DNA from 3 places in the Cohnella herbarum genome. Region 2 is predicted to be linked to each of the others. Evidence: riboswitches for the same ligand, from Rfam matches in the RefSeq annotation. Region 2 holds a riboswitch; each other region holds the start of a gene.

The links. A riboswitch is a leader RNA that binds a small molecule or an ion and turns the genes downstream of it on or off. The one in region 2 is predicted to bind cyclic di-AMP.
Region 1: another riboswitch for cyclic di-AMP. It lies ahead of HH215_RS31295 (CAP domain-containing protein); the one in region 2 lies ahead of HH215_RS27490 (hypothetical protein).
Region 3: another riboswitch for cyclic di-AMP. It lies ahead of HH215_RS07845 (hypothetical protein); the one in region 2 lies ahead of HH215_RS27490 (hypothetical protein).

The regions. Positions count from the first base shown of each region.
Region 1 is NZ_CP051680.1:7,457,173-7,461,326, reverse strand. It holds gene HH215_RS31310 (hypothetical protein) at 1-342, opposite strand, end outside; gene HH215_RS31305 (GyrI-like domain-containing protein) at 339-833, opposite strand; gene HH215_RS31300 (VOC family protein) at 865-2,121, opposite strand; cyclic di-AMP (ydaO/yuaA leader) riboswitch at 2,340-2,470, shown strand; gene HH215_RS31295 (CAP domain-containing protein) at 2,477-3,259, shown strand; gene HH215_RS31290 (hypothetical protein) at 3,327-3,707, opposite strand; gene HH215_RS31285 (FAD-dependent oxidoreductase) at 3,848-4,154, opposite strand, start outside.
Region 2 is NZ_CP051680.1:6,468,140-6,472,293, reverse strand. It holds gene kdpA (potassium-transporting ATPase subunit KdpA) at 1-881, opposite strand, end outside; gene HH215_RS37110 (potassium-transporting ATPase subunit F) at 962-1,039, opposite strand; gene HH215_RS27490 (hypothetical protein) at 1,184-1,594, opposite strand; cyclic di-AMP (ydaO/yuaA leader) riboswitch at 1,713-1,894, opposite strand; cyclic di-AMP (ydaO/yuaA leader) riboswitch at 1,988-2,183, opposite strand; cyclic di-AMP (ydaO/yuaA leader) riboswitch at 2,563-2,717, shown strand; gene HH215_RS27485 (hypothetical protein) at 2,732-3,172, shown strand; gene HH215_RS27480 (peptidylprolyl isomerase) at 3,326-4,018, shown strand.
Region 3 is NZ_CP051680.1:1,779,135-1,783,288, reverse strand. It holds gene HH215_RS07855 (helix-turn-helix transcriptional regulator) at 1-202, opposite strand, end outside; gene trhO (oxygen-dependent tRNA uridine(34) hydroxylase TrhO) at 232-1,134, opposite strand; cyclic di-AMP (ydaO/yuaA leader) riboswitch at 1,334-1,471, shown strand; gene HH215_RS07845 (hypothetical protein) at 1,624-2,277, shown strand; gene HH215_RS07840 (gluconate 2-dehydrogenase subunit 3 family protein) at 2,453-3,226, shown strand; gene HH215_RS07835 (GMC family oxidoreductase) at 3,239-4,154, shown strand, end outside.

The DNA of each region.
Region 1 (4,154 bases), 990 kb from region 2:
CGGTATGATGTCCCAGCCAGTCCGGTTATCGTTATAGGAGTTCACCAAGTATTGCATGGCGCGCCCGATCATTGCCTCGTTCCGTATATTCTCGCTCAGCAATAGCTGAAGCGCGGTCGTCGTTGCCAGAGCCGATGAGGCCGCGCACCGAAGATCCGGTTCCAATGCCCGACCGAATCCTCCGTCATCGTTCTGAAATTTCTCTAACTCGAGATAGACATCCTCAATAGAGCCCCGCTCGAACTCATATCGGAACAAAGCAGCCTCCAGCTTCCTTGCGCCGCCCGTTAATAAAAACTGCCGTGCTCTTCCAAACGCTTCCCTGCCAAGCTTTTTCGTCATGATTGCACGTTCTCCTTTATCGGAGCATAGATATCGAAGTCGAACTCATCGATCTCGTCCGCCGGCACGAGGAACGGATTGATCGGCTTCAAGCGATTGGCCTCGTATCCGTAAGAACCTTCGTTCATATCTCGCTCGTACCCTTCGGTCCGAAACCAATCGGTCAGAAAGGCGTAAGTCTCCTCTAACCTTTCTCTATTGCCTTTCACCGTTATTTTGGCGAACTTACGCCCGGGAATCGTTATCGTCTCCAACCCATCCGGAAGGTCATCAAAGCCGCCGACCTCCACTCCCGTCCATAACGTAGTCACGCCCGTCGACCATTGCCATTCCGGAATGATCACATGCCCGAATTCGTCGTTGCATACGGCGGGGTGGTTCTTCAACAGCTCTTGAACGCGTTGCCACGCTAATCTAACTTCTTTCCCATTGCACTCGCTTCGGATTACGGCGACTCTTAACGGTTGTTTTTGTTCGATGGATACCCGCAACGAAACCCCTCCCTTAAATTCGAATATTTACTTATCGACCTTGGCACACCATAATCAAGTTCCCGTCCGGATCTTTCAAGACGAAGAAGGATATTTCGCCATGCCGCTCTAGCTCTCCGTGAAATGTCATCCCTTGATCGGCGGCAAAATCGTAAGCGGAATCGATATCGTCGGTATCGAACATAAAGAGAATTTCGAATGCTTCATGATTGCGGTACCGGTTGTCGTCTAATAAAAGCGAAGCTCCACGCGTTACCGGAACGGAATAAACCGACTGCTTAACCGACTCTTCATCCAGTGGCACTCCAAGCAGTTCGCAGTACCAGCTTGCCGCTTTCTCCATATTCTTCACATTGACGAATACTCCGCCTATGTTAGCCTTCACCGGGCTGTCCGTAACGGGAAGCCCATACTCCTTGCCTCCGTCCGCGCTCCAACAAACCATGACGGCTTTTCCTTCCGGATCATAGAAATTAAAATACGCCATCCCATCGAAACGATGGGGTTCGGACAGCACTTGCGCCTTCCTGCAGATGTATGCGTAAGCACGATCGATGTCCGATGCCGCTAACATAACGAGCGGTTTCTCTTGCTGCCAGTCCGGATTGTTATGGTTGTTGGCATCCGAGTCGAGAACGAGCCCCGTACCGGGCAAATCAAACCAGTATACCGGACCTCCGTTCATCCGTTCCTCCATAATCGGTAATCCTAGCAGCTTGCTATACCACTCTGTCGCTCGCCTTAAATCCGTCACGTGGACGAACAAACTCGCCGCTCGATTTTCAATGGGCAACTCGTGTTTTCTACGAATAGAAAACCACAATTCCATGACCGAATCCGGGTTATCGTTGCCTTTGTACCGATCGTCATATAATTCGAAATGGACTCCGCCGGCCGGCTCGTAATCGGAATTCGGAAGCCAAGCGCTTTCGTAATATTGAAAGGCCTCTCCAATTTCATCAATAGGCCCTCTTCGCTGTATGACGCAGTACAGACCGCCTGCGAACGATTCGGCCACCATCCCCTCGGGGATATTCCCGATTGCGGCGACTCCTGCCCCGGCAATGTAATCGAAGGCTTGCCCCGGCATATCCTCCGGTCCGAATATACACATCCCGTAGCTTTTTCCGTCGAAATGGAGGATTTCTTCCCCGCGAGTGTTAAAGCGCTGCCAAAGCTTGCTGATTTCGTTTTTAGAATTCGGCGTATGATGCTTCGGCGTATACCGAATCTTCTCCCCTACTACGTTAAACGGTTCTTTCCACGCGATGCGCGCTTCGAGTTTCATTCTTTTGCTCCCTTCGATTTACGTGCAATGCCGGTTTAGTCTCGCCACCCTTATACGAATATACATTCGCCTTTTTTACTGGGAATTCCTGCTTAATGGATTATGAGAATAATATTATTTGAGATTCTAAACGCCGCCAAGTCAACAAAAACGGGCGTCGATCGTTCCGCTTGGCAGGATTTATGAAATGATTTCGCTTCCGCTAGCTGATAGACTTTGAGATATTCCAGCCGAAGTCCACAACGGACGCGGAGAACCCACCACCATGGGGTGAAGCCGCGCAACATGCGGCGGGGCAACTTTGGTCCTAACCCGACAGCTAACTCCGCAGGCAAACAAGGGAGGAACATCATTCATGAACAAGCATCACAAGCACAATAAAGGTCTGAAGAAGACTCTCATATTAGGTACGTTGGCACTCGCCGTATCCATTCCGACAGGCATTGGCGCAGCATCCGCGGCAGGCACGTCCGGAAGCAACTACGCGCAGACAACAACGATCACGCAAGTCACGAGCCGTCTAGGCATCGATCTGAACACGCTATTGCAACAAATCATGCAAGGCAAATATCCCGTCGTATCCAAACCCGGAACAGGCACGGAAAATTCGGGCAACGGTCAAGTGACGCAGCCTAGCAAACCGGGTACGGGTTCCGGCAACGGTCAAGTGACTCAACCGAGCAAGCCTAGCACCGGAACAGGTTCCGGTACAGGTAATGGAACGGGCGCAGGTTCTGGAACAGGCACAGGTTCTGGAACGGTTGCTACATCCGCTTACGCTACCGAAGTCGTATCTATCGTTAACCAAGAGCGCGCGAAAGCAGGCTTGAGCGCGTTGAAAATGTCGAATGCCACGCTAACGAAAATGGCGTTGGACAAAGCGAAAGACATGTACAATAACGGTTACTTCGACCACAATTCTCCGACTTACGGTTCGCCGTTCGACATGATGAAGCAATACGGAATCAGCTACAGATATGCCGGCGAGAATATCGCCAAAGGTCAGCGTACTCCGCAAGAAGTCATGACGGCATGGATGAACAGCTCCGGTCATCGCGCGAACATTCTGAGCGCGAACTTCACGACGATCGGCGTAGCTTATTATAACGGCGTATGGGTTCAAGAATTCATCGCATAGTAAAAACCGAAAAGGCATCGCGAACCGCCCATGCGGATTGCGATGCCTTTTTTTTTACATGAAACCATCAAACAATTCGTTTCAACTGAGCTTCTTGCTCAATCGACCTGGACGAGAGCAATTCGATGATCCGCTGCTGGCTCTCCTGAATAGCCTCATAACGCTTAACGCTCTCGTTTGTTTCCAGTACAGCCCGTTTAATCAGTTGAGAATCTTCTTCTAATGCTTCTAAGCGTGTTTCTACCTGATCTAACCGCGTCTCCACGTTCTCTAACCGCGTTTCCATTCGATCTAGCCGTACTTCTACCCGGTCTAACCGCTCTTCTACTCGATCTAACCGCTCTTCTACTCGATCTAACCGTGTTTCAATCCGCTCTAATCGTTGATGAACAGGCGCTAATTCTTCTCGAATAACGGATTGTAACATATCCTTTAATTCGTGATTCATTGTTCCAACTCCCATCATCCATGTACGGATGATTGTACCAGAAATTTGGTCGCCGTACGAATGAAATATGTTGCTTCCTGTAGAATAAAACATCCCATCCGTTCAAAGAACGAAATGGGATGGACAGGATCATGATCTATTTAAGACTTCAATACGTCATGGTCGACGTAACGCTCGCCATTGATCTCGCTAATGACGTTAATCGCGACTTTAGCGCCGTCTCCGGCGGTAATAATCGTGTGCATGCTAACTCCGGCCACGGTACCGGCAGCCCAGATATTGTCGATGCTCGTCTTGCCTTCCGGCGTGCAATCGACGATCGTCTTGATCCGCGGCTCCGTTCCCGGCTTCGTGCGAACGCCGCTAGCCTCGGCTGCGTCGACGAACATCCCCGTAGCCAGAATAACATGACCCGCTTCGTACGTTTCTCCCTCGGTCTCGATCTTG
Region 2 (4,154 bases):
AATAAGAGGAACAACGTCATCATCGCGCTGAATACGACCCAGCCTTGCTTGCCGTTCTTTGCGAACCGTCCATATACATAAGGAAGAGATGCTGGCAGAACCCACATGGACAAGATCTCGACGATGTTCGTCAGAGGATTCGGATTCTCGAACGGATGCGCCGAGTTCACTCCGAAGAATCCGCCGCCATTCGTGCCCAGATGCTTAATGGATTCCAATGCCGCTACCGGACCGATGGCAATGTTCTGCACTGCGCCTTCAAGCGTAGTCACGGTTAACGTCGGATCTAGCGTTAGCGGTACTTGCAGGGAGACAAGCAGCAATGTGACCACGACGGCCGCCGGAAGGAAAATACGGGTATGCGCTTTGACGAAATCTTCGAAAAAGTTCCCTAGCGTTTCTCCCTTGGTCGTAATCCCTCTAATAAACGCCATGGCAACCGAAAAACCGGTAGCGGCCGAGGTGAACATCATCATCGTGATAACGGCCATCTGCGAGAAATAGGACAAGCCGGATTCGCCGCTGTAATGCTGTAAGTTCGTATTCGTAATAAAACTGACGATGGTGTTAAAAGAAAGCGTCTGTTCCATGTTATCTATGCCGCTCGGATTAAACGGCAAGTACTTCTGCAGCCGCAAGATTAAGTATCCGACGGCCACGAGCACGATGTTGGTCAATAGAAAGCTTAAAGCGTACTTTTTCCATGTCATCCCGCTCCGGTTCTTAAGTCCGATCAGCAGGTAAATAAATCTTTCGAACGGTCCGAAAATGCGGTCTTGCCGGTTCGGTTCATTGGAGAATACGTGATAGACGTACGATCCGACCGGTTTCACGAGCAAGACAAGAACCGCGATCACGATAACGATTTGCAGAATGCCCATATAGCCTTTCCTCCTCTATCTTTATGACAACCGAGCGTCTCGTTCAAGACCGGCTATCGGTTGCACATGCAACGAACGGATTAGAACTTCTCTGGATTCACTAAGGCGTAAATTAAATATAGAAAGATGAATACGGTGAAGATCGATACGATGATCATTTTCGCTCGCCTCCCGCATCGTTGACGACCCGGTCGCACCAAGCCATAAAGCCGTAAAATATCGCGAACGTTGCCGCCAGCAGCAAAACCATATAAAGATCTAGCATGAAGCAGCCTCCTCAAAGGTTAATAGAACTAAACGTCTTACGATTTCAAATCGTCCGTAATAAGAAATCCGTAGTCTTGCGCGCCGCTGTGAATGACGTAATCGACGCCTAAGCTTTTGTATACGTTTCGGGGATTCTGGCTGCCCGTAATGACGTAAATCGGTTTGGATGTCCAACTCCGGCAAATCTGGACGTACCTGCAGCATAAATTCAAACTTTTCTCGAAAAGATATACTTTACCGACTCCGACCTCGGGGATTAACCAAGAATCTTCTTTGGTCGTATTTACCACAATAATGTGTTCAGCCCCGAGGCCTCTTATACGTTCGTATTCGGCCGTGTTATTAACGATCGCCGCATACGGGATATTTTTCTGCTTCAATAACTTCATGAATCGTTCGCCAGCAACATTAGGGGCCGATACGAGCACGACGTCCCGGTTAACCATTCCGTTCATCTCCTGTTCTCAGTCGAAAAAAGGCAACAAAAAAGAAGCCCAGTGAAGAGGAACTCTTCTCGTGGCTTCTTGGGCGCGGCTATAGAAGCCGTCTCCAATCACGATCATCGTTGCCTCTCTCGGTACGCTTACGAGGTTAGCTGTCGGATTCGGGCGTGAGAGTCGCCCTACCTTCCGGCCCGGAGCTGGAGCTCCTTGCCTTCCGGATTCACCCCATGAATTCCTCGTTCCGGAATCCGTTTGGTTCCCCCGCTTCCCGGTCTACTACCGGAAACTCAGCGATCAATAAACATAACAAAAACCGCAAGGAATAATCCCCTGCGGCCTATTCGGTCACAAGTTCATCATCCTCTCTCCACTGCGCGCGTCCATGAAACGACGATCGGTTGCACGCATCAACGCTTACGAGGTTAGCTGTCGGATTCGGGCGGTGAGAGTCGCCCTACCCGAAGCGGCCGCATCCTAGGTGCGGTCGCTTCGGGATTCACCCCGGACGGCGACGTTCGGCTCTCACACCGAATGAACGCCATCGATTGGTTCCCCCGTTTTCCCATTTCGGAAAACTCAGCGATTACGAATGGAACAATATCAAAATCATGAATCGAATATTACTCCTGCCCCCAACCTTTGTAAAGCAATCCCAATTCCGCCTGTAGAGCAAATTACGTCAACGTGGTAAATCGTACCGCTTACAATTGACGCGATCTCCAGAATACTCTTTTTATCTCTCTATTTCTCGGTTTTTAACAAAAGTCAGCATATATCCCGATCACCGTCCCGATCGCTTTTCAACCCGAAAACCGTGAATGAAAGCTAGAGCGAGCTTAAGCCTCCCAAATGCACGAAAGAAGTGGTTTTATCGGATTAAATATCCGTAATTTGCACGAAATCGCCATTAGGTGGACAGATTTGGAATTGCCTCTATATTTACAAAGCATCCCGACTGGAGTTATATTCGGATTTGTCTAACGCTGAATTCCTTAACGGGAAGCGGGGGAACCATCGCGGCCGCGGCCGCTGGGGTGAATCCGGAAGGATAATGATATCCGAAGGTAGGGCGACTCTCGCGCCCGAATCCGACAGCTAACCTCGCAAGCGTAATTTGAGAGAATTCAAGGAGTGCTTAGGATGGCGGAAGAAATCAGAATTACGAGCTTTCAATTGTATCTGTTCGAAGATCCCCGCGATTTACCCGATGGCGCATGCGCCAAAAACGACGCGAACTGCCGGTACGGTTTGCTCAGAATCTCCTGCTGTGGCCGGGTCGGATGGAGCGAATGCGTGCTGTCCGAGAACAAAAAGTATTTCGACTTAGCCCAATGGGCCGCTTTCCTGCAATATTTCCATAAGCCTACTTTAACGGAAGCCTATGAAACGGTAGATCATCTCCATGATAGATGGGGGGATACGAAATCGGAGCTGGTCCGATCGGCGCTGAACGATCTGAATTCCCAGTTTCAGAACGACAATAGCGGATCTCATCAACGCCGAGGGCCTTCCGCGTATCGCTACTCCATGGATCCCGCTTCATTAATGGAGCATTGTCGGGCTCATTATGAAATCGTGTAATTATAGTTTGGGCACGCTATGATTCGCCTCGCCGCGATCCCCCGGATCGCGGCTTTGACATGACATAAACGTTTGTTAACTAAGCCGCGGTGGAATCCTTTTCGAGCAAATGTTATGATACGAGAGGATATAGAGGACAAGGGGGATTTGAAATTGAAATCCGCAAAAATTCGATTTACCGTCTCGCTGCTTACGATCATTGCGTTATTGGCTATCGTAACGGGATGCGGCGGCAAGGAAAAAAATCAAACCGATGCATCGGCCACAGGTAACGGCGCGGCATCCACACAGGAGGCTTCCCCAATGAGCGAAGTAGACACATCCGGCGACAACCCGATCGTCACCATTGAAATGGACAGCGGCAAAATCATCAAAGTCGAGCTTTACCCTAAAGTAGCGCCGAATACGGTAAACAACTTTGTCTCCCTCGTGAACAAAGGCTTCTACGACGGCACGATCTTCCATCGGATCATCCCCGGCTTCATGATTCAGGGCGGCGACCCTGACGGTACGGGAATGGGCGGACCCGACTACTCGATCGCCGGAGAATTCACGCAAAACGGCTTCGAGAACAAGCTGAAACATACGGCCGGCGTTCTCTCCATGGCGCGCGCGCAAAATCCGGACAGCGCCGGATCGCAGTTCTTCTTGATGGTCGCGGACTCTCCGCATCTAGACGGAGCCTATGCCGCTTTCGGCAAAGTTACCGAGGGTATGGATGTCGTGAACGAGATCGTAGCGCTGCCTAGAAACTCCAACGATCGCCCGAACACGCCTCCGGTCATGAAGAAAGTGACCGTGGATACCCGCGGCGCCGCCGTTCCGGAACCGGAAATCATTAAGTAAATGCAAGAATAGAGCTTGAAGCTCTTTCTACCTAACAAGGATCACTCCTCGGTAAACCTTACCCTAAGAGTGATCCTTGTTTTATTTATGCAAATACCCGTGAACCCCAATTAGCAACTCCGCCGCTTCGGCGCGG
Region 3 (4,154 bases), 3.7 Mb from region 2:
ATACCGCGGCAGGACGCCCCATCGGGATTCGAACCGTCGTCGATTCTATTAAGTTATCCCGTTCTAGAATCGAGATGTGCCTCCTGACGGCCATCCCCGTAATTCCTAGCTGGTCCGTCAAGTCCTTGGTCGTCAATTGTCCGGCGGTCTTCAGCATTTGCATGATTCTGTTCCGGGTAGACAAGTCCAAATCGTCTTTCATCTCGTAACCTCCAGATCTACCGCGAATGATTACAGGACGGACCCCGAAGTAGCCAGATCATGGGTTTCGCATTCCTCGGAACAATACCCCCGACTATTGCTTTCGCATTCATCGCAAACCAAATGCTGAAGATGGCAAGTATCGTCCTTGCAGTTAATATAACGATCGGTTTTCTCGCCGCAATGATGGCATTGGCCGACAAGCGTATGCTCGTCGGTTTGGTTAATCCGCACGGAGACGCGTTCATCGAACACGTAACAATTGCCGTCGAAGCCTCGACCTTGAACTTCCGGATCTTGACCGTACGTGACGATTCCGCCATCCAGTTGGAACACGTCGTCGAAACCTTCGTTCTTAAGCACGGCGGTTAACATTTCGCAACGAATGCCGCCGGTACAGTAAGTGAGTATCCGTTTATTTTTATGCTCGGCGAGGTTATTGCGGATCCATTCCGGAAATTCGCGGAACGTCTCGAGATCCGGTTTGATCGCGTTGCGAAAATGGCCGAGATCGTATTCGTAGTTGCTTCTTCCGTCCAAGATGAGCACGTCGTCCCGATCGAGATGGTCATGCCATTGTTGCGGGGTCAATCTTCCGCCGCCGTCGGTATGCGGATTGAGCTTCTTGTCGTAACGGAGCGTAACAAGCTCCTTCTTGTGCCGGACGAACAGCTTCTTGAAGGCATGGCCGGCCGATTCGTCGATCTTAAAGAGAAGATCGGAGAAGAGCGGATGTGCATGCATCGCTTCCATGTAGCGATCCGTCTGTTCGATCGTACCGGAGAGCGTGCCGTTAATGCCTTCTTCGGCAATGAGAATACGGCCTCTGATCCCAAGATCTTTGCAAAACTGAAGGTGCTCCGCCGTAAAGGCTTCAGGATCGGAAATAGGCACGTATTTGTAGTAGAGCAGGATGCGATAATCTGTCGTCATAATCGAACACCTTTCATCTTTTCATCATTTGTATCGGAATAAAGAATAGCGGAAGAGAGAGGACTGATCTCTTCCGCCAAGCGTTAAGACGTTTCGTCGCGGTAAATCATACTGTGATTATGTTATTTTAGCTTCTCGACGTTACTTAGTCAACATGGATGTTTATTAAGTGGTTGACAATCCGCCAAAGTAAGCTTAGGATTATAGTACGCTTAGTTTTCGACCTATAGGTCGAAAAGCGGGGGAACCAGTTATTAGGGGCGAATCATTCTTCGGAATGAAGGGTACCATCTTACCCGAGTCCGTCAGCTAACCTCGTCAGCAGGAGATGGGTCTGTTTTATTATTTTTTCACTTCGGACCCTCCGTTTTAGGGTCCTTTCTGTTTATTTAAGGCCCTAATTATCGGAGACTCCTCTCGATAAGCTATGGGTCTTTTTGTCGTCGTGATCGCGATTCAAGAGAATCATCTACTTAGGAGGTGCGATGTATGATTCACGAGGATGCAGTGAAAGCCACTTATGCGACTCTCATGGAACAGTCTCGGCTGATCGTCGAGCGTAAGACTCCCGGTCCGGAACGTAGTCCGATGGAAGAACTTCACGCGGTGTTGCACATGACCGTCGAGAATACGGGAAGTCGCAACCGCGACGAAGCGACGGATCTTTCCTTGACGCAGCAGGGCATTATCCGATTCGTTTCCGTCGTCTCGCAGATCGTTACGGGTTGGGGCGGCAAGCTGATCGAAGCCAACCACCATTCCTATACCGCGATTTTCCCGATATCCGATCCGGATGCCGGCAGTCACAGCTGTATTTGCGGGTTTCAGATCCTAAATGCCGTCGCGAATGTCATCAATCCTTCATTGAAGAAGGAAGGTATTGACATGAACTTTGAATGCGGCATCGGGATTAGCATGGGGGAGGTATACGGTTTTCAAACCGGCCTGAAACTACCCGCGAATAGTTTGTATTACGGGGAAGCGATGGTCAGCGCTATTGAATATGCCAGTATGACGACCGGCGTAGTCATCGTTGATAAGGTTGTCAAAGAACGATTCGAGCGGGAAGCTTCCCCCTTCAAAGTTCAATTCAAGCCTTATCGTTATCATGAATGGGTAGGATATCAGTTTATCGTCGGATAATCTCTCGTCGTAACTGCTCTAAGCTCTAATTGCTACGATATATAGACTAAAAATAAGACTTCTCCTATCCGCAATAGGAGGAGTCTTATTTTATTTTCTTTTTGGATGAAAATCCATATTCAGGGAACAATCTCGGTATATCCTTTCCATTACAGGAAGCGAGGACGATCCCCAATTGGCTAAAGATCAATCGCAGAAGCCCCAGGACGAATCGAGAAGAAGGTTTCTTAAATATTCGGGTACGGCAATCGGAGGCGTTGTCGTAGGCGGAGTCATTGGCGGAATTATCGGTTCTAGCCTAAAGAAGACGGACAAGGAAGAGAAACCCGCGAATCCGGAAACTCCGGCCCCTTCGTCTGACCGAGACTATAACCAAGCTTTAATGTTCTTTACGCAGGATCAGTTTCTGATCACGGAAGCGGCGTCCGAACGGATTTATCCGATGGACGAACTCGGTCCGGGCGCGAAGGAGCTTGGAGTCGCTTTCTTCATTGATCATCAGATGGCCAGCGCATACGGAATCAACAGCAGGGATTACATGTCGCCGCCTTTCTATCCTTCCGAAGTTTCGCAAGGTTACCAACTCAGCTTCAAGCGCAAAGAGTTGCTGGCGCTCGGGCTCGATGCGCTGAATGAATACAGCACCGACACGTATAACAAGCCTTTTACGAAGATCGCTCCGGAAGAGCAGGACGCCGTGTTAACGGCTTTCGAGAAAAACGAAGTCAAACTCAAAGGCGTGCCTGCGGCCGCGTTCTTTAATTTACTGCACAATCTTACGATCGAAGGCGTGTATTCGGACCCTCTGTACGGCGGAAACAAAAATATGGCCGGCTGGAAAATGCGGAACTACCCCGGCAATCAGATGAGCTATTACGACGTGATCGAAAAAGAAGAGTTCATCAAGATGGAACCGCTCAGCTTGCACGATCATCTTGAGTTAGGTTAAGGAGGAGGTGGCATGGCGAATAAACTTCCGAAAGTGAATGTCGTCATCGTTGGGATGGGCTGGGTAGGCGGCATCATTGCCGCCGAGTTGACGAAGGCAGGTCACAACGTAGTCGGGTTAGAACGCGGCAAAAGCCGAGGAACCCAAGACTATTACCACGTCCATGATGAACTGAGATATGCGACGAGGTACGAGTTGATGCAAGACTTGTCCAAGGAAACCATTACTTTCCGCAATACGGAGAAAATACGGGCGCTTCCGATGCGCACGTACGGATCGTTCTTAATGGGGGATGGTCTCGGCGGGGCCGGCGTCCATTGGAACGGACAATATTACCGTTTTCTACCGTATGATTTCGAAATCTATACCAAGACGGTGGAGCGCTACGGAAAGAGTAAAATTCCCGAAGGAATGACTCTACGGGATTGGGGAATCACGTACGGCGAGCTTGAGCCGTATTTCGTTAAATACGAGCAGATGGCGGGCATCTCCGGGGACAAGGAACTTCCGGAACATGTCTCGCAGATGTCAAAGCCGTTCCCGACGGGTCCGATGAAACAGACGCCGGGCATGAAGCTATTCACGGAATCCGCCAAGAAGCTCGGTTACCACCCTTACAACATTCCTTCCGCGAACCTATCCGAAGCATACACAAATCCGGACGGCATCGAGCGGGCGGCATGCCAATATTGCGGGTACTGCGAGCGCTTCGGCTGCGAATACGGATCGAAGGCCGATCCTGTCGTGACCGTGCTGCCGGTCGCTCTACAGACGGGCAAGTTCGAGCTGCGCACCTTCTCTAACGTCACGGAAATTATTCACGACGGCAAGAAAGCGACCGGGATCAAGTACGTTAACGTACCGACCGGAGAAGAGTACATGCAACCGGCCGACGTTGTTATTTTAGCAGGATACGTGTTCACGAACG